DNA from 4 places in the Rhodovulum sp. BSW8 genome. Region 1 is predicted to be linked to each of the others. Evidence: riboswitches for the same ligand, from Rfam matches in the RefSeq annotation. Region 1 holds a riboswitch; each other region holds the start of a gene.

Region 1 (4,682 bases):
AACCGGTAAAGCACCGGAACGGCGCATTTGCGGGCGATGACCTCGCCTGCGGCGGCGAAGAGCGTGCCGAAATTGCGGTTTCCACTGGCGATGACGCCCCGCAGAGCGCTGCGGGGGACGGGATCGTTGAGAAAGCGGATCACCTGCCTGGGCACAGCGCCACGGCCCGCGCCGTCGGCATAGGTCGGGCAGATCAGCACGAAGGCGTCGGCCGGGCTGGGCATTGGATCCTCGGGGTCGATCGGAATGCGCGCCGCCGGCAGACCCAGAGCCTGCACGAAGCGCGCGGTATTGCCAGACCCGGAGGAATAGTAGACGAGCCCGCCCATCGCCGTCAGGCCAGCCGACCGATCAGGTCCGGACGGAACCCCGCCCAGTGATCCTCGCCCGCAATCACCACCGGCACCTGCCGGTAACCCAGCCCGGTCACATGGCTCAGCGCCGCGTCATCTTCGGTCAGGTCGATCACTTCATAGCTCAGCCCGCGCGCCTCAAGCGCGCGTGTCGTGGCCGTGCATTGCACGCAGGCCGGTCTGGAATAGACGGTGATAGTCATGTCTCGCCCCATATGTCTGCCGTTTCCTGTCGGACCTTGGGACACGAGAGCCATGGCGACGGGGCGGCCCGCCGCGAATCGCACACGCACCCCGAGGCCCTCCGCCTGTGGTTGTCGCCGTCCGTCATGGCAGGTCTCCTGGCTTGCGGGTCGACACTTGGCTGGCCTTCCCGGACCCCGATCCCCTGATGGATTGGCCCAGTGGCGTCGTCAGCTTCGCTCGCCGCTCACAGTTGCGGGGGCAGCGCCGGATTTGACCCATACGGGCCTGCACCGGCTTCCCTCTTTCGTCCCCGGGTCGCCCCGGGAAACCATGACTGGATCACCATCTCTCGATCCCCTTCGGATGTCAATATCTGGTGTTCCAGATCCTCAGATTTACGACCTGTTGGGTGCAGGGCCGAAAGGGCTGGCGCCGGCACGTGGACCCGTTTCTTTGGTGGAAGGTCTCCCAATCGCCTGAAAAACCTCCGTCCGGTCTCGCGCAGCGATCCTGAAGCTTCCGCTTCGACCCAATGGCGCGCGTCCCGGCCCGGGGATCGGCCTTGTTCGCGAATGCGATGGCCGAAGTCGTTTTCCGGCCATCGGCTGCCGCCCTCTGCGATTAGAATCGTTCCGCAAGGTGCCGCCGGTGACGGCGGAGAATTGGGAAGCCGGTGCAGAACCGGCGCTGCCCCCGCAACGGTAACGGATGGGCAGGCACGGCGAAGGCCACTGGGAAAGCCTCCCCGGGAAGGCGCCGCGCCCGGCTGAAAGGCCACTCCGAAGCCCGGAAACCAGCCTTGCGCGAGACGCAAGCCGCGGGCGGCGGCGCAGGCGCTTGACGGGCTGTGGCGGTATGCCGGGGCCCGGACGGTTTGCGCTCCGCTCGCTTCGGAAACCGCCGCGAAACATGCGGCAAGGGGCAGACCATGAAGCACGACCTCTCGCATTTGTTGGCCGCACAGAAACCGGGACAGGCGCTGGACCGTCCGTTTTATACCGATCAAGGCGTTTTCGAGGCCGATCTCCAGACGATCTGGTATCGCGAGTGGCTGTTCGCCATTCCGAGCTGCGAGCTGGAAAAGCCCGGCTCCTACGTCACCCACAAGGTCGGCGCCTATCGCGTGATCCTCGTGCGCGGCGCCGATGGCGCGATCCGCGCGTTCCACAATTCCTGCCGCCATCGCGGCTCGATCATCTGCAAGGCGGCCCGGGGCAACGTCCCGAAGCTTGTCTGCCCCTATCACCAATGGACCTACGAACTGGACGGGCGGCTGCTTTGGGCGCGGGACATGGGCGCCGAATTCGACGCCTCGGCGCACGGCCTGAAACCGGTTCACTGCCGTGAACTGGCGGGGCTTGTCTATATCTGCCTGGCCGAGGAGGCGCCCGATTTCGACGCCTTCGCCGATCAGGTCCGTCCCTACCTCGAGGTGCATGACCTGACGACGGCGAAGGTCGCCCACGAATCCACCATCATCGAGAATGGCAACTGGAAGCTCGTCTGGGAGAACAACCGCGAGTGCTATCATTGCAGCGGCAACCACCCCTCCCTGTGCCGCACCTATCCCGAGGACCCCCGCATCACCGGCACCGACGGCGATGCCCTGCCCGAACCCGTCAGGGCGCATGTCGCGCGCTGCGAGGACGCGGGCATTCCGGCACGGCTTCGCCTGGCAGGAAGCGGGCAGTTCAGGGTCGCGCGGATGCCGCTGCTGCCCGGTGCCGAAAGCTACACGATGGACGGCAAGGTGGCCGTGACCCGCCCGCTTGGACGGTTGCCGTTCCGGGATGCCGGGACCTTGCTTCTGTTCCACTATCCGACGACCTGGAACCATTTCCTGTCGGACCATTCCATCGTCTTCCGCGTGACACCGGTCTCGGCACGGGAAACCGAAGTCACGACCAAGTGGCTGGTACACAGGGACGCGGTCGAGGGGCGCGACTATGACCTCACGCGCCTGACCGAAGTCTGGATCGCCACCAACGACGAGGACCGGCGGGTGGTCGAGGACAACCAGCTGGGCATCGACTCGCCGGCCTATGTGCCGGGGCCCTATTCGGCGGTGCAGGAATCGGGCGTGATCCAGTTCGTCGACTGGTATTGCCGGACCCTCGCCGAAAGGACCGGGGCGCCGTCCCGGATCGCGGCGGAGTGAGCGGGATGACCGATCTCTCCGGCCCGCAGGCCCGCTCGATCTGGTCCGATGACGAGATGCTGGAATGCGTCTCGGTCATCCCCGAGGTGCCGAACACGGCCACCTTCACCTTCCAGGCGCCCTCCGGCGCGCTTTTCGACTATCTGCCGGGGCAGTTCCTGACGCTCGAGATCCCGGTTCCGGGCGGGACCGTGCACCGCACCTACACGATCTCGTCCTCGCCCTCGCGGCCGCGGTCGGTCTCGGTCACGGTCAAGGCGCAGGCGGCAAGCCTCGGCACCCGATGGATGCTCGATGAGCTGCGGCCGGGCATGCGCCTGAAGGCGTTCGGCCCGGCGGGCGTGTTCAGCCACCTGAACCATCCGGCGGCGAAGTACCTCTTCATCTCGGCGGGCTCGGGCATCACGCCGGCCATGTCGATGACCACCTTCATGTTCGATCTGGGCACGGTGCCCGACATCGTCTTCGTGAACTGCGCCCGCAGCCCGTCCGGGATCATCTTTCGCGAACGGCTGGAGCACATGGCGTCGCGGGTTCCCGGCATCGACCTGAAATGGGTCGTGGAACGGCCCGATCCGTTCCGGCCATGGACCGGGTATCGGGGCGTGTTCAACCAGCTGATGCTGGGCCTGATGGCGCCGGACTACCTGGACCGCGAGGTGTTCTGCTGCGGCCCCGAGCCGTTCATGCAGACGGTGCGCGACGCGCTTCAGGGCCTTGGATACGACATGGACCGCTATCATCAGGAAAGCTTCCAGGCGCCGGCCGCGACCGCCGACGAGGTGCCGGACCTCGACGACGTGGTCCCCAGCGAGGATGCAGAAGTCGAACTGACCTTCGCCCGGTCCGGCGTCACCGCGCGCGCGTCCGAAACCGACACCATCCTGGCCGCCGCGCGGGGCGCCGGGCTGAACATTCCTTCGGGCTGCACCTTCGGCGTCTGCGGCACATGCAAGATCAGAAAGCTCTCGGGCGAGGTGCATATGGTGCATAACGGCGGCATCTCCGAGGACGACATCGCCGCCGGCTACGTGCTTGCCTGCTGTTCCCACCCGATCGGAAAGGTCGCGGTCGATGTATGATGGCGAAAGCCGCGCAGATCCGGGTCAGGCCCCCTCGAAATAGCGGATCGCCTTCACGACGAGGTCGCCAAGGCTCGACGCGCCGAGCTTCGACTTCAGGATCAGGCTGACATTCGAAACCGTCTTGTAGCTGATGCAGGCCCGCGATGCGATTTCACGATAAGAAAGACCCTCTGCGATCAGACCAAGGATTTCTTCCTCGCGCCCCGTCAAATGAACCCGTGCGCCGCCGCCCGTCACTTCCATCAGTGCAATCTTGCGGGCGAAATGCGCGCCCACATGGTGACGACCGGCCGCAACCTCCTCGAAGGCGAAGCAGATATCCCGCGGCGGCGAATCCTTGTTGATGATCCCGTGCGCACCGGAATTCAGCGCGCGGCGGGCAAGGACGGCGCTGGTATGCATGGTGAAGACGAGGATCGGCAGCCGACGGTCGGCGCGCCTCAGCCGTTCGATCAGCTTCAGGCCGGCGGTCTTTCCCTCACCCAGCGTCAGGTCCACGACCACCAGGCCCGGCCGCTCGCTGCGCCACAGACGCCACCCCTCAAGCGCGGTGGCGGCACAGAGGATCTCGCAGGGCATCCGGCCGCGCACGATCCGGCCCCAGCCTTCGGCCACCACCGGGTGATCGTCGACGATCAGCACTTTCAGGTCCTGGCGGGCAGGCGGCATGTCCTGTGCGAGGCTCATGATACGGGCATCCTCAATTCGGTGACGGTCCATCCTTCAAGCCGCGCGGGGGGCAGATATTCCGCACCAAGAGCCAGCGCGCGATCCCGCATTCCGGCGATGCCGAGCCCGGGGTCGGGGCTTGCCTCCCGCAACCCTGTCCCATTGTCGGCGACCCGTGCGGTCAGGGCGCGCTTTTCACGCCAAAGACCGATCTCGACCCTGGAGGGCTGG
Region 2 (4,682 bases), on a different contig from region 1:
TCCGCGCCAGTTCGGCCGCGATGGCATCGGGCGCCATCATCGCCTGCCCGTTCAGGGACAGCCCGTCGGGGCGCACCTCGATCAGTCTTGGCGGCCCCTGCCAGTCGCCCGCCCCGCCGCCCCTGGCCGCGACGATCCCGATCCCCGCCTCGGGGCCGAAGCGGGCGGCGATCATGAAGAAGACGAGCAGCAGGAAAACCACGTCGATCATCGGCGTGAGGCTCGGGCGCCGCGTCGGCCGGGGCGTGTCGAAACTGAACATCACCCCGCCTCCGTGGCCAGAAAAAGCCGGGTCGCGAGGTCTTCCATGTCGGCGCGGGCGCTGTCGGCCACGGATTCGAACCAGCTGAGCGAAACCGCCGCCGGGATCGCCACCGCCATGCCGGCGGCCGTGGTCAGAAGCGCCTCCCAGATGCCGCCCGCCAGATCGGCCGGGTCGGCCGCCGAGCCCGCCGATTGCAGCGCCTGAAAGGCGTCGATCATGCCCAGAACGGTGCCCAGAAGCCCCAGCAGCGGCGCGATCACCGCGATCAGTTCCAGCGCGCGCAGCCCCGAACGCGCCTCGACCAAGAGCCGCCGGGCGACGCGGGTGGTCTCTTCGCGGGCCTTCGCCTCGGGCAGGCCCCGCGCCAGCGCCCCGATGGCCGCGCCCACCAGCCGGGCGCGCAGACCGACCCGACCCGAGACCGCCTCGGCCGCCGCCTCGCGCGCACCCTCCTGCCAGAGCCGCACGGCGCGTTCGGCCCGGGCGCCCGCGAAGGCCCCCATCCGCGCGAGGCCCCAGAGCTTCCAGAGGATCAGGCTGAGCGTCGCGACCGACAGGGCCGCGATGGCCCACATCGCCGCGCCGCCGGTGTGAAGGAAGGACAGGATCGGGTCGATCATGCGGCGGGCTCCTCGGCCGGGCAGGTATCGGGGGTCATCGCACCACCTCGAGCGGCTGGAAGACCGGGCCGTCGGGGGTGTCGGCAAGATAGGCGCGCAGCCCGAAGACCTCGGCCAGATTGGCCTCGCTGAGCACCGCGCGGGGCGGGCCGTCGGCCACCAGACGGCCGCGATGCATCAGCAGAAGCCGGGTGCAGAACCGGACCGCCAGCCCCAGATCGTGGAGCGAGATCATCACGAGGCGGCCTTCGGCGGCGAGCCCTGCAAACAGCGCCATGGTGGTGAACTGATGCGCCGGGTCGAGCCCGGCAATGGGTTCGTCAGCCATCAGCACCGGCGCCTCCTGCGCCAGCGCCCGGGCGATCAGCACCCGCGCCTGTTCGCCGCCCGACAGCTCGGTCGCGCGCCGCGTGGCGAACCCGGTCAGGTCGAGGCGGGCCATCGCGGCACCGACGGCGGCGCGGTCGGCGGGTCCGGGACGCTGGCCCGGTCCCAGATGCGGCGTGCGGCCAAGCCCGACCAGGGTCTCGACGCTGACCGGCCAGGCGATCTCGCGGGTTTGCGGCAACCAGGCGGCGGCGCGGGCACGCTCGGACGCGGGAAGGCACGCAAGGCTCGATGTGCCCTTGTGCGGCACGAGGCCGAGGGTTGCGCGCATCAGGGTGGTCTTGCCTGCGCCATTGGGACCGACAAGGCCAACGCAGTCGCCGGGGGACAGCGTCGCGGTGACATCGTCGACCACCGGACAGCGCCCGCGCCGGACGGTCAGATGCGAAAGCTCAATCCCGGTCATGCGCCCGCCTCCACCCGGGTCCGGTAGATCAGCCGGATGAACAGCGGCGCGCCGATCAGTGCCGTGACGACGCCCAGCTTGAGGTCGCGGTCGGGCAGCACCAGCCGCACGCCGATATCGGCCGCCAGCAAAAGCGCCGCCCCGCCAAGCGCCGAGGCCGCCAGCAGCCGCCCGGGCCGCGCGCCCACCAGCGGGCGCAGAAGATGCGGCACGATCAGACCGACAAAGCCGATGGCGCCCGCGACCGCCACGCCCGCGCCCACCGAGGCCGCGACGCCCAGGACCAGCGCAAGGCGCAGCCGTCCAAGCCGGATGCCCAGCGCCGCCGCCGCATCCTCGCCCAGCGTCAGCGCATCGAGCCCGCGGCCGAGCCCCGCCAGCATCAGCCAGCCCAGAAGCGTCAGCGGCAGCGCCAGCCAGACATGGGTGAAGGACCGGTCGGCGAGCGAGCCCATCAGCCAGAACACGATATCGGCCGTGGCGTAAGGATTGGGCGAGAGGTTCAGCACCAGCTGCGTCAGCGCGCCCGCCAGCGCCGAAAGGGCGATGCCCGCGAGGATCAGCGTGAAGGCGCCCCCGCGCGGCCCGGCCAGCAGCAGCAGCAGCGAGACGGCGATCAGCGCGCCTGTCAGCGCCGAAGCGGGAAGCGCCAGCACATGCGCCGAGGCAAGCCCCGTCTGCAGCGCCAGCACCGCGCCCAGCGCGGCGCTCGACGAGACGCCGATCAGAGCGGGCTCGGCCAGCGGGTTGCGCATGTAGCCCTGAAGCGCCGCGCCCGAGAGCCCGAGGCTCGCGCCCACCAGCACGGCCAGGATCGCGCGCGGCAGCCGGATCTCGCGCATGACCAGAACCGCCGCCTCGCCGCGCCCGGCCAGCAGCGCCGAGAGGCTGTCCCTGACCGACAGTCCCGCGGGGCCGATCAGCAGCGACAGCGCGAAAAGGGCCGCGACCAGCAGCGCAAGCGCCCAGAAGAGCCCCTGCCCCCTCATGCGCGCGCTCCGTCTCGGTCGGCCGGTCTTGTATCCGGATCGTCCATCGCCCTGCCTTCCCTGCCCTTGCGGGCGGTCCGGGGCACGGTGGCATCGCGCCAGCCCCCCGGACGGTGATCTTTCTCACCGCTGCGGGCTGGCCGCTCCGGGGCGCGCCCCGCGCCCGGAAAGGGTGATCGTCGCTCCGGCAGGTCTCCTGGCTTGCGGGTCGTCGCTTGGCTGGCCTTCCCGGGCGCCGGGCCCAGTGGCATCTGTCAGCCGCGCTCTCCGCCTACAGTTGCGGGGGCAGCCGCGGAATTGCCCTTGCGGGGGCGCACCGCGTTCCCTTTTCTCCGGCCTTGCGGACCGGAACCGAAGTCGCTCCTGCCTAGCCGATCGGCGGGCATTGTCAAAGCCCTTTGCGGGCGGCTCAGCCCTCTCCGGCCAGCCCCTTCAGGATCGGGCAGTCGGGGCGCTGATCGCCCGCGCAGGCCGAAACCAGCTCGGCCAGGGTGGCGCGCATCGCCTGCAATTCGGCGATCTTGGCGTCGATCTGCGCCAGATGGACGCGGGCGATCTGTTTCACATCGGCGCTGGCGCGGTCCTTGTCGGTGTAAAGCGCCAGAAGCGCCCGGCATTCCTCGATGGAAAACCCAAGCGACCGCGCCCGGCCCAGAAAGGTCAGGTTGTGCAAATCGGTTTCCGAGAAATGCCGGTAGCCATTGGCGCCCCGAGCGGGGCGGATCAGGCCGATCTCCTCGTAATAGCGGATGGTCTTGGCCGGCAGCCCGGTCGCCTTCGAGATGTCGCCGATATTCATGACCGGGCCTCCAGGGGTCCGAGTCCGCGCAGCCGCAGGGCGTTCGACAGCACGAAGAGGCTTGAACAGGCCATGGCCCCCGCCGCCAGCATCGGCGACAGAAGAAGGCCGTTCAGCGGATAGAGCACGCCTGCCGCGACCGGAATGAGGGCCACGTTATAGGCGAAGGCCCAGAACAGGTTCTGACGGATATTGGCCAGCGTCCGGCGGCTGACATGGAGCGCGTTGACGACGCCCTGCGGGTCGCCCGACATCAGCACCACATCGCCCGCCTCGATGGCGACATCGGTGCCGGTGCCGATGGCGAGCCCCACATCGGCCGCCGCCAGCGCGGGCGCATCATTCAGCCCGTCGCCGACGAAGGCGACAGGGCCGTCGGCGCGCAGCCCCTCCAGCGCCTCGACCTTGCCGCCGGGCAGGACGCCCGCCACGACATGGCCGATGCCAAGCTCGGCCGCGACGGCGCGCGCGGTCGGCTCGGTATCGCCGGTGATCAGCGCCGTCCGGACACCCATGCGGTGCAGTCCCGCGATGGCCGCGCGCGCCGAGGGCTTGATCGGGTCGGCCAGCGCCAGCACCCCCGCCGCGCGCCCGCCGAGGGCCACGAAGACCGGGGTTGCGCCGGTCGCGGCCAGCGCCGCGGCCTCGGCCGCGAGGGGTCCAAGCGCGATGCCCTCGCGCGCCATCAGCCGTTCGGCGCCCACCAGCACCGCGCGGCCCCCGATCCGCCCCCGGACGCCGAAGCCGGGCAGCGCCTCGACGCCTTCGGCCTCGGGATGATCGGGGGCGGCGGCGAGGATGGCGCGGGCCAGCGGATGTTCCGACCGGGCCTCGAGCGCGGCGGCCGCGGCCAGAACCTCGCCGCGATCAAAGCCCTCGGCCAGCCGCGCCCCGGTCAGTTCGGGGCGGCCCTCGGTCAGCGTGCCGGTCTTGTCGAAGGCAACCGTCGCAACGCCCGACAGGCTTTGCAGCGCATCGCCCTTGCGGAACAGCACCCCCATCTCGGCGGCGCGGCCGGTACCGACCATCACCGAGGTCGGCGTGGCCAGCCCCATGGCGCAGGGACAGGCCACGATCAGAACCGAGACGCCCGCGACCAGTGCAAGCCCCAGCGCCGGGTCGGGCCCGACGATCAGCCAGACAGCCACGGTCAGCGCGGCGGCGGCCAGGACGGCGGGCACGAAGATGCCGGTGATCCGGTCGGCCAGCGCCTGCA
Region 3 (4,682 bases), on a different contig from region 1:
AAGCACCGCGGCCCCGGCAAGGGCCAGGGCCGCGGCGAGACCGATCGCGCTAGAAGGAGGCACGCAGCCCCACATAGAGCGCCCGGCCCGTGGTGTTGTAGTGATAGGCGCCGCCATAGCCATAGGCGACGGCCGAGTAGAACTCCTCGTCGAAGAGGTTTTCGACCCTTGCATAGGCCTCGGTGCCGTTGTCCAGCGCGTAGGTGATCTGGGCCGCGGCAAGCCCGGCATCGGGCAGAGAGCCGTAAGGGTCGAGGCGTCCGGCCAGATACTGGTAGGAGACATCGGCCGTGAGCCGCGGCGTCACCTCGCTGCTGACGCCCAGCAGAAGATCGTGGAGCGGCACGCGGTCGAGCCGCTCGCCCTTCCAGCGGACGTCGGTATAGGTGTAGCTGCCGTAAAGCGCGATGGCGGAGGTCATCTCGTGGCGGCCGGACAGTTCCAGGCCCTGGCTGCGGGTGGTTCCGTCGAGCTGGCGGTAGCAGCCCCAAGCATAGCTGCAGATGGCGGGGTCGGCTGCGCCATAGTCGATCTTGTCATCGATTTCCGCAAAGAAGGCGGTGGCCTTCAGGAACCCGTCGCCCGACAGGCGCTTTTCAAGCCCGATGTCGAAGCTGGTGCTGGTTTCGGGGTTGAGGTCCGGGTTGCCGACCGTGTCGCCGGTAATGGTGCCGTAAAGTTCGTAAAGCGCGGGGACGCGATAGCCGGTGCCCAGAGAGGTGCGGAAGATCAGGTCGGGCTGGAGCCGCCAGGCCAGCGCGGCGCGGCCGGTCACCTGATCGTCAAAGCTGGAATAATTATCGTAGCGCAGCGAAAGCGACAGATCGATGTCGTCGGTCGCGGCCTGGCGAAGCTCTGCAAAGAGCGCGCGGTTGATGACCGAATAGGTCTCGCCGTCAAGCGTGGCCTCGTCCTGTTTCCAGTCGGCGCCGAAGGAGAGGTCGGTCCCGGCCGCCAGAGAGGCCGTCCCGAGATAGCTGGCGGCGCGGCTGGTGCCATCATAGGAGGACGTCCCGAAACTCGAACGGTAGCTGCGCTCGGTCTGCGTGCGCGCCAGCGACAGTTCGTTGTCGACCGTCCCGATCGCGAATTGGGCGAAGGCGCGCAGGCCTTTCCGCGTCGCCTCCGATCGGGTGATCGGGTTCGTGTCGGTCGCGTCGCTGTCATAGTCCGAGTTTCCGTCGGAATAGAATCCCGAGAAGCCCAGCCGAAGGGTGTCGGTCAGATCGTAGGCGGCATTGAGCGAGACCGAATCCTCGTCGAAGCCGTCCGCTTCGTTATTGCCCGACAGGGTCGAGAAGCCGTCGGTTTCGACATGCGAGATCGTGGCCGACACTTCGCCGCGTTCGGTCTTCTGGCCAAGGCTCAGACCGGCAGAGTAGCTGCCATAGGTGCCGGTTTCGACCGTCGCCCTCCCCGAAAAGCCCAGTTTCTCCGGTCTCCAGGTGGTGATGTCGACAACGCCCGCGATGGCATTTGCCCCGAAAAGCGCGGATTGCGAGCCCTTCAGCACTTCGATCCTGGAGGGCAGGCCGGCGGTCAGGGTGCCGAAGTCGAGCGCGGCAGGGGTGCCCGACGGGTCGGCAAAGTCCATTCCGTCGATCCGGGTCGCGATATAGCCGTTTCCAAGCCCGCGAATCCGAAGCGTGGCGGTCTGCCCGAGCCCGCCATTCTGGGTGATCGACACGCCCGGCAGGGTGGCAAGCGTCTGGCCCAGATTCTGTCCGCCCGCTGCAATCTCGCCGCTCTCGAGGGTCTCGACCGTCGCACCGGTCCGGTTGGTGGCGATGGGCGTGAGGCTGGCGCTGGCAGTGATCTCGTCCAGCATCAGGCTGGACTGCACCTCCTGCGCCAGGGCGGGCAGGGGGCTCAGCGCGGCGAGGCCGAGCCCGAGGCAAAGGGTGGGTCTTGTCATGTCGGTTCCGTTCCGGTCTCGGGAACCGCCGCGGCGGGCGGTCCGTCCTGTCATGGGGTCCTTGGAAAGACATGCCTTCCGCAGACGGTGATGCGTCACCACTGCGGATGGTCCGCCGCCTGCGCCGCGCCCCGCGGTCAGGCTAGGTGATCGCCCTGGCAGGTCTCCTGGCTTGCGGGTCCTCGCTTGGCTGGCCTTCCCGGGGAGGACCCCCAGTGGCACGATCAGCCGCGCTCGCCGCTTACAGTTGCGGGGGCAGCCGCGGAATTGACCCCATGAAGGCCGCACCGCGTTCCCTTTTCATCGCCCGTTTCCGGGCGAACCAAGACAAGTTTCGGTTAATCCGGGCTCCCGGCCCTGTCAAGCGGCGCGCTCCTTGCGGCCGGTCCGGTCGCGCGGCAGAGGGCGAGGATCGCGGGAAGCTCTTCGCTGGGGCTCAGAAAAAGCGCGGCGTCCCGGCCGTGGGCGACACGCACCAGCAGAAGGTTCGACGGCGCGGGCGCGCGCAGGATCGCGCAGGTGGTCCCGGGGCCGTCTCCGGCGGCTTTGGTCATCGCGCCGAGCCCGAGCCCGGTGAACCCGGTCAGCCGGTGGGCAAATTCGGCATCGCCCTGCATCGCGACAATCTGGCCCTCGCGCAGCCGCAGCCCGGCCGTCGCCCGGGCGAGACAGGTGCCGACCGGATCGGGCGGCGGCGTGGCGGTCTCTCCGGCCTGGTCCGGGAGGGGCTCGGGTGCGGGGGCGCTGGCCGCAGGCGCGGTCCAGCCGCGGTCTGCGGCCGCGCGCAGAGCCTCGACCGAACAGCCGGCTTCGGTCGGATCGACCCGGTAGGGAGGGCGGCTCGCGGCGACCGACAGCTCGGCCGCCTTGGCGACGAAGGGGCGGACCCGGCCGTGAAAGGCGGCGATCAGGGGCTCGGCGGGATCGCCGGTGGCCTCTGGCGGCTCGGCCGGGATCGGCGCCGCGTCCGCTGTGACCGGCCCCGTGCGGCCCACCCGCAACAGGCGGCGGCGGGCCGCCAGCAGCCGGATTTCCTGACCGGCCCCGTCGCCGATGGTCATTTCGCGCGGCAGGATCGTTTCCGAAATCTCGGTCAGCAGCACCTCGACGATCCCGTCCACGCCCCCGGGCACCGTGCGTTCGGCGGCGGCCTCGGCGCCCCTCAGCTTGGCCAGCGCGGCGTTGAGACGCTCGAGCCCGGCCATCTCAGCGGCCCCGGTCCTGCGACCCGCCGGCCGCAGCGGCCGGGGGCGCGGCATCGACGATCTCGACGATTTCGGCCATTGTGGCGCGCATGGCGGCAAGCGCGGCCGCGATATCGGCCTCGCCTCCGATCACCGCGCAAAGTGCCTCGTCCGGGTCGCGCGGCGCCCGCACGAAAAGCTCGAACCGGCCCTCGTGCAGCAGCACCGCCTCGGGGGGCGCCTGATCGGTCCCGAACACTTCGGTCGAGGCGGCGGCGGCCTGCCCGCCCAGAAGCAGCGCTCCGCGCAGACAAAGCGCATCGTAGAATTCCTGGGGCTGAGAATGCTCGGCCTCGGCCCGCAGCACCAGCCGCGCCGACAGGTCAACGAATGCGATCACCCGGCAATCGGGAATCGCCCGTCGGAGCGCCTGAATGGTGACCGTCAACGGCATCGTGCCCGAGTTTATCCGAATTTCCGGCGGCGGCCACTGGCAATAGCGCACGGGCCGGGGGCGTGGGCGACGGGGCGCAACGGAACTGGGCCGCGCGCCGCGCCAGGTGATGGACCGGGCGATGGACCGGGCCGTGCGCCGTCAGGCCGCAGGCGGGCTGGCGCCCGGTCTTTGCGCGCGCACCGGCCGCGGGCTTCGGCTGCGGCTTTCGTCGATCTGCACCCGCCGCGGACGCACGGGCATGCCCGCCCCGCCGACGCGCCAGTCGGGGTCCAGCACAACCGGCGCCTCGTGATCGTTTGCCGTCGCGCCCAGCCGCCGCAGCACCTGCAGCAGCGCGCGGCCAAACTCCCCGGCGCCGCTGGCAGCCCAGCGCGCCGGATCGTCCTGCGCGTCCAGCGCATCGGTCAGGGCGATCGGGCAGACATCGGCAAAAAGCCCCTCGGTTTCGCGCCGCACCCGGCGCAACACCCGGGTGCGGTCGCGGTCGGTCACCAGCTTGTCGAACCGGGTCAGCAGCAGCAGGCTTGTTTCGCCCAGCCGGTCGGCGAACATGTCCCAGACGGCGGCTTCGGACTGGCGCCAGGCCTGGGTCGCATGGCTGCACCAGATCACCCCGTCGGCAAGGCTGATGGCGCTTTCCCAGACCTCCGAGCCCATGTTCGGGTCCGAGATGCCGGGCATGTCGATCAGGTCGCAAAGCTTGAGGATCTCGGCTTCGGCATGGATCTGGATCAGCCGGGTCTCGGCGGGGGAAAGTCGGGGAAGGTCGGCCATCTCGACGGGTTCGATGCGGCCGAAGCGATCCTCGCGCCAGGCGGGGGCGGAACCGTAGGAGAGGCGTACCGGCGGCAGCTGGGTCGCGGTTACCTTCACCGGCAGCGGCGACTGGCCGATCAACAGATGGATCAGCGTGCTTTTGCCCGCGCTGAATTCGCCCATCAGCGCGAGGCAGGGCCGTGCCCCGGGGGGCAGATCTGCAAGTTCCGGGTGTGCGGCGATGGCGGGAAGGTGCGGGCGAACCTCGACCGGGGCGCGGGAGGGGCTTGGACCGGCGTCGGCCGCAAAGACGTCCTCTTCAGGTTCAAATTCAGCGTCGGCCTCGGGCGGTGCGGCCTCGGCCGGGGGG
Region 4 (4,682 bases), on a different contig from region 1:
CCCGCGGCGCGCGCCTGCAGCGCCTGTGCCCGGCCGATCTCGCCGCCATCCGCCGTCACGGCGGCATTGTTCGACATGTTCTGCGCCTTGAACGGCGCCACGGTCAGACCGCGCCGGGCATAGGCGCGGGCGAGCCCCGCGACCAGCAGGCTCTTGCCCACGTCCGAGCCGGTGCCCAGAACCATGAGGCGCCGGGCGGTCATCGGGCCAGCGTCAGCAGGGCATCGAGATCGAGATCGGTCTCGAGCTGGTCGGCCAGCGCCTCCAGCGTGGCCTCGATCCGGGCGGCATGGTCAAGCCCCGAGGCGCGGCCGCCCATCGCCGTCAGCCAGTGCCGCCGGAACCCGTCGGCGCCGAAGATCCCGTGCACATAGCCGCCCATCACCCGTCCGTCGGCCGACAGCGCGCCTTCGGGTCGGCCGTTCAGCATCATCCAGGGTCGGTCGAGGCCCGGACCGCGGGTCACGCCCATATGCATCTCGTAGCCGGTGATCCGGGCGCCGCTGACGGTGTCGAGGGCCGCGACCTCGGCCAGGCGCTTTTCGGGGCCGATTTCGGTCTCGATGTCGAGAAGCCCCAGCCCCGGCGTCTCGCCCGGCGGGCCTTCGAGGCCCTGCGGGTCGCGCACGGTGCGGCCCAGCATCTGGAACCCCGCGCAGATGCCCACGACCCGGCCGCCGCGGCGCAGATGCGCCTGAATGTCGATGTCCCAGCCGTTGGCGCGGATCGAGTCGAGCGCGGGCCGTGTGGTCTTCGAGCCCGGCAGCAGCACGACATCGGCCTCGGCCGGAATGGGCTCGCCGGGCCGGACCCAGCGCAGATCGACGCCCGGTTCGGCCGACAGCGGGTCGAGATCGTCGAAATTGGCCATCCGCGCGATATGGGGCACCGCGATCACCAGCCCCTGCCCGGTGCCCGAAGCGGGCCGTTCCAGCGCCAGCGCATCCTCGGCGGGCAGGCGCGAGGCCGCGTCGAACCAGCGCGCGACCCCCAGAAGCGGCCAGCCGGTGATCTCGGTGATGCTGCGGCAGGCCGGGTCGTAAAGCGAGAAATAGCCGCGGAACTTGTTCACCAGAAAGCCCGCGATGCGCGCCCGCTCGGGCTCGGTATGCAGCAGCCACGAGCCCACGACGGCGGCCATGGCCCCGCCCCGGTCGTTGTCGGTGACCAGCACCACCGGCAGGTCGGCGGCCTCGGCAAAGCGCATGTTGGCGATGTCGCTTTTGCGCAGATAGGTCTCGGTGCCCGAGCCCGCGCCCTCGACCAGCACCAGATCGGCCTCGGCGGCGATGCGGTTGAAGCTGTCCATCACCGCGGGCAGGAGCTTCGGCTTGAGTTCGTGATAATGGCGCGCGGGCCAGTTCCCCAGCGCGCGCCCCCGCAGCACCACCTGCGAGCCGACCATGGCCTGGGGTTTCAGCAGCACCGGGTTCATGTGGATCGAGGGAGGCAGACCCGCCGCCCTTGCCTGCAGCGCCTGGGCCCGGCCGATCTCGCCCGGAGGGGCCACGCCATCGGGGCCGGGGGGCAGGTCGCTGTCGGCGGCGACGGCGGCGTTGTTCGACATGTTCTGCGCCTTGAAGGGCGCCACCTTCACGCCGCGCCGCGCATAGGCGCGGCAGAGCCCGGCGACCAGCAGGCTCTTGCCCACATCCGAACTGGTGCCCTGGAACATCAGTGCCTTCGCCCGGCGCGGCGGGGCCGGGTCGAGCATCGGCACCGAGATCTCCGGCATCGGCGGCGCGGCATCGTCGGGGGGCAGGTCGGAAGGCGGGCTCGGGGTCCTGTGGGATGTCATCGGGGCTCCTGCGGCGTTCGGCAGGGGTGTCGGACGGGGCTTTCCGGATGTCAAGCGCGGCTCAGAACTCGACCCCCGGCTGGCCCTTGATGCCCGACCGGAACGGATGCTTGACCAGCGTCATCTCGGTGACCAGATCGGCGGCCTCGATCAGCGCCTCGGGGGCGTTCCGGCCGGTCAGCACGACATGGGTCAAAGGCGGCTTCTCGGCCTGCAGGAAGGCCACAACCTCGGCCGGATCCAGATAGCCGTAGCGCAGCGCGATGTTGATCTCGTCGAGCAGCACCATGCGGATCGCGGGATCGCGGATCAGCTCCTTGGCCTTCTCCCAGCCCTTTTCGGCCGCCGCGATGTCGCGGGCGCGGTCCTGGGTTTCCCAGGTGAAGCCCTCGCCCATGGCATGGAACTGGCAGAGATCGCCGAAATGCGAGGTCAGAAGCCGCCGCTCGCCGGTATCCCAGGCGCCCTTGACGAACTGGACGACGGCGCAGGGCATCTGATGGGCGATGCAGCGCAGGATCATCCCGAACCCCGCCGAGGACTTGCCCTTGCCGGTACCGGTATGCACGAGGATCAGCCCCTTCTCGCCGCTCTTGCCGGCCATGATCTTGTCGCGCGCGGCCTTCTTCCTGGCCATCTTGCTGGCATGGCGGGCGTCGTCGGCAGCGGTATCGGGGACGGTCTCGTCGGTCATGGGGGCTCCTTGCGCGTGTCGGGGACAGATTAGCGGGCGGGGCGGCCGCGTCAAACCCGCGCCGCGCCGCGGCGGTCGCGCCGATTGACAAGGCCCGAGCCGCTTGCAATGACGGAGCCGTGACCGGTTCGCCCGGGCCCCAAGGGTCCGGACGTGAAATGGGAACGCGGTGCGCCCCCGCAAGGGGCAAGTCCGCGGCTGCCCCCGCAACTGTAAGCGGCGAGCACGGCTGAGAACGCCACTGGGGATGACCCCCGGGAAGGCCAGCCAAGCTGAGACCCGCGAGCCAGGAGACCTGCCGGCCGCCCGTTTTCCCGCAAGGGGAGGCGGTTTCCACCGGACGCCGGGGTGCGCGTCTGGCCCGGATCGGCTGCGTTGCGGCCCGTTCGAGCCTCTCCTCCCCTCGTCCTTTCACCCGCGGCCCGTCCGGCCGCTCTTGTTGAAAGGCAACGACCTTGATCTTCCACGGCAATCTCCTGACCGCCGCGCTGGCGCTGACCCTTGTTCCCGGGGTGGCCGCCGCGCATTTCCAGCTGGCCTATACCGAAGAAAGCCTGATCGACGCGCCCGGCGACGTTCCGGTCAAGCTGATCTTCTGGCACCCGCAGGAAAGCGGCCCGGTCATGGACATGGGCGAACCGCTGGAATTCTACGCCATCCATCGCGGCGAAAAGATCGACCTTCACGCGACGCTCAGCCAGACGGTCTTCCGCGGCCCGACGAACGAGGCCGTGGCCTGGGATGGCAGCCTGCCGGTCAAGCGGATGGGCGACTACGTGCTGGTGACGGTGCCCGCGCCCTATTACGAAGAGTCCGAGGACATCTATATCCAGCAGATCACCAAGACCTATCTCAATCGCGGCCAGATGCCGACCGACTGGGACAGCCCGCAGGGGCTGAAGACCGAGATCGTGCCGCTGGTCAAACCCTATAACGTCATCGCGGGATCGACCTTCACCGGGCGGGTGCTGTCGGCGGGCCAGCCTGTCGCGGGCGCCGAGATCGAGATCGAATACATGGCGGCCGAGCCCGACATGGCGACGGGCGCGCCCAAGCCCGCGACCGCCGGGCCGCTGCCGGGCGGCGCCATCGTCGCCGTGTCGGACGAGAACGGCTATTTCACCTTCGGCGTGCCCAAGGCGGGCTATTGGGGCTTTGCCGCGCTGGGCGTGGGCCCCGATACCGAACATGACGGCAAGGAGCTCAGCCAGGATGCGGTGCTCTGGATCCGCGCCTTCGATCTGAAATAGGGGCAGGCCCATGCATATCGTGGACGGGGCGCTGGCGGCGCCCGTGGTGATCGGCGGCGCGGTGCTGGCGGCGGGGGGCGTGGCGCGCGGCCTGCGCGACCTGACGCTGGAAAAGACCCCGGCGGCCGGGATTCTGTCGGCCAGCTTCTTCGTGGCCTCGCTGATCCATGTGCCTATCGGCCCGTCCTCGGTGCACCTGATCCTGAACGGTCTGGCCGGGCTGGTGCTTGGCTGGGCCGCCTTTCCGGCGCTCTTCGTGGGGCTCTTGCTGCAGGCGGTCTTCTTCGGCTTCGGCGGGCTGACGGTGCTGGGGGTCAATACCCTGAACATCGCGCTGCCCGCGGTGATCGTCCATTACCTCTGCCGCCGGGGCCTTGCGCGCGGCACGCCCCGGATCGCGGCGCTTTGGGCCGGGATGGGCGGGGCGCTGGCCATCGCGCTGACGGCGCTTTGCGTCGGTCTCGCGCTGGCGCTGTCGGGCGAGGCCTTCCTGCCCGCCGCCCGGCTGGTCTTTCTGGCCCATATCCCGGTGATGGCGGTCGAGGGCCTTTTGACCGCCGCCGCCGTCTATCTTGCCGCCCAGGTGAAGCCCGACCTCTTCACGACAGTTCAAGGACCTCAACGATGATCCGTCCCCTTGCTTTGATGCTGGCGCTTGCGATGGCGCCGCTGCCTGCGCTGGCCCATAAGGTGGTTGGCGGGGCCTATGCCGATGGCGCGCTGATCGAGGGCGAGATCGGCTTTTCGAATGGCGACATGGCCGCCGATGCCCTGGTCGAGGTCTTCGACCCGGCGGGCACGCGGCTGGGCGGGACCCGGACCGATGGCGACGGCATCTTCACCTACCGCCCCACCGCCGCCGTCGCCCATGTCTTCCGCGCCGATCTGGGCGCGGGCCATGTTGCCGAATTCACCATGAGCGCCGAGGAGGTCGCCGCGA

The links. Region 1 has a riboswitch for cobalamin ahead of DSD19_RS06860 (aromatic ring-hydroxylating dioxygenase subunit alpha). Riboswitches for the same ligand answer to the same signal wherever they lie in the genome.
Region 2: another riboswitch for cobalamin. It lies ahead of DSD19_RS02195 (iron ABC transporter permease); the one in region 1 lies ahead of DSD19_RS06860 (aromatic ring-hydroxylating dioxygenase subunit alpha).
Region 3: another riboswitch for cobalamin. It lies ahead of DSD19_RS18230 (TonB-dependent siderophore receptor); the one in region 1 lies ahead of DSD19_RS06860 (aromatic ring-hydroxylating dioxygenase subunit alpha).
Region 4: another riboswitch for cobalamin. It lies ahead of DSD19_RS17525 (DUF4198 domain-containing protein); the one in region 1 lies ahead of DSD19_RS06860 (aromatic ring-hydroxylating dioxygenase subunit alpha).

What each region holds. Positions count from the first base shown of each region.
Region 1 covers NZ_QNVX01000009.1:16,458-21,139, reverse strand. Annotated here, with positions in the region: gene nrdI (class Ib ribonucleoside-diphosphate reductase assembly flavoprotein NrdI) at 1-329, opposite strand, end outside; gene nrdH (glutaredoxin-like protein NrdH) at 335-556, opposite strand; cobalamin riboswitch at 667-887, opposite strand; cobalamin riboswitch at 1,160-1,356, shown strand; gene DSD19_RS06860 (aromatic ring-hydroxylating dioxygenase subunit alpha) at 1,468-2,697, shown strand; gene DSD19_RS06855 (hybrid-cluster NAD(P)-dependent oxidoreductase) at 2,703-3,779, shown strand; gene DSD19_RS06850 (response regulator transcription factor) at 3,804-4,424, opposite strand; gene DSD19_RS06845 (LapD/MoxY N-terminal periplasmic domain-containing protein) at 4,466-4,682, opposite strand, start outside.
Region 2 covers NZ_QNVX01000004.1:192,410-197,091, reverse strand. Annotated here, with positions in the region: gene DSD19_RS02210 (biopolymer transporter ExbD) at 1-262, opposite strand, end outside; gene DSD19_RS02205 (MotA/TolQ/ExbB proton channel family protein) at 262-885, opposite strand; gene DSD19_RS02200 (ABC transporter ATP-binding protein) at 920-1,678, opposite strand; gene DSD19_RS02195 (iron ABC transporter permease) at 1,675-2,667, opposite strand; cobalamin riboswitch at 2,836-3,038, opposite strand; gene cueR (Cu(I)-responsive transcriptional regulator) at 3,077-3,466, opposite strand; gene DSD19_RS02185 (heavy metal translocating P-type ATPase) at 3,463-4,682, opposite strand, start outside.
Region 3 covers NZ_QNVX01000050.1:84,405-89,086, forward strand. Annotated here, with positions in the region: gene DSD19_RS18230 (TonB-dependent siderophore receptor) at 50-1,915, opposite strand; cobalamin riboswitch at 2,055-2,257, opposite strand; gene DSD19_RS18235 (hypothetical protein) at 2,254-3,120, opposite strand; gene DSD19_RS18240 (hypothetical protein) at 3,122-3,499, opposite strand; gene DSD19_RS18245 (dynamin family protein) at 3,695-4,682, opposite strand, start outside.
Region 4 covers NZ_QNVX01000049.1:107,228-111,909, forward strand. Annotated here, with positions in the region: gene DSD19_RS17510 (cobyric acid synthase) at 1-203, opposite strand, end outside; gene DSD19_RS17515 (cobyric acid synthase) at 200-1,714, opposite strand; gene cobO (cob(I)yrinic acid a,c-diamide adenosyltransferase) at 1,860-2,492, opposite strand; cobalamin riboswitch at 2,600-2,810, shown strand; gene DSD19_RS17525 (DUF4198 domain-containing protein) at 2,948-3,742, shown strand; gene cbiM (cobalt transporter CbiM) at 3,753-4,370, shown strand; gene DSD19_RS17535 (cobalt ABC transporter permease) at 4,367-4,682, shown strand, end outside.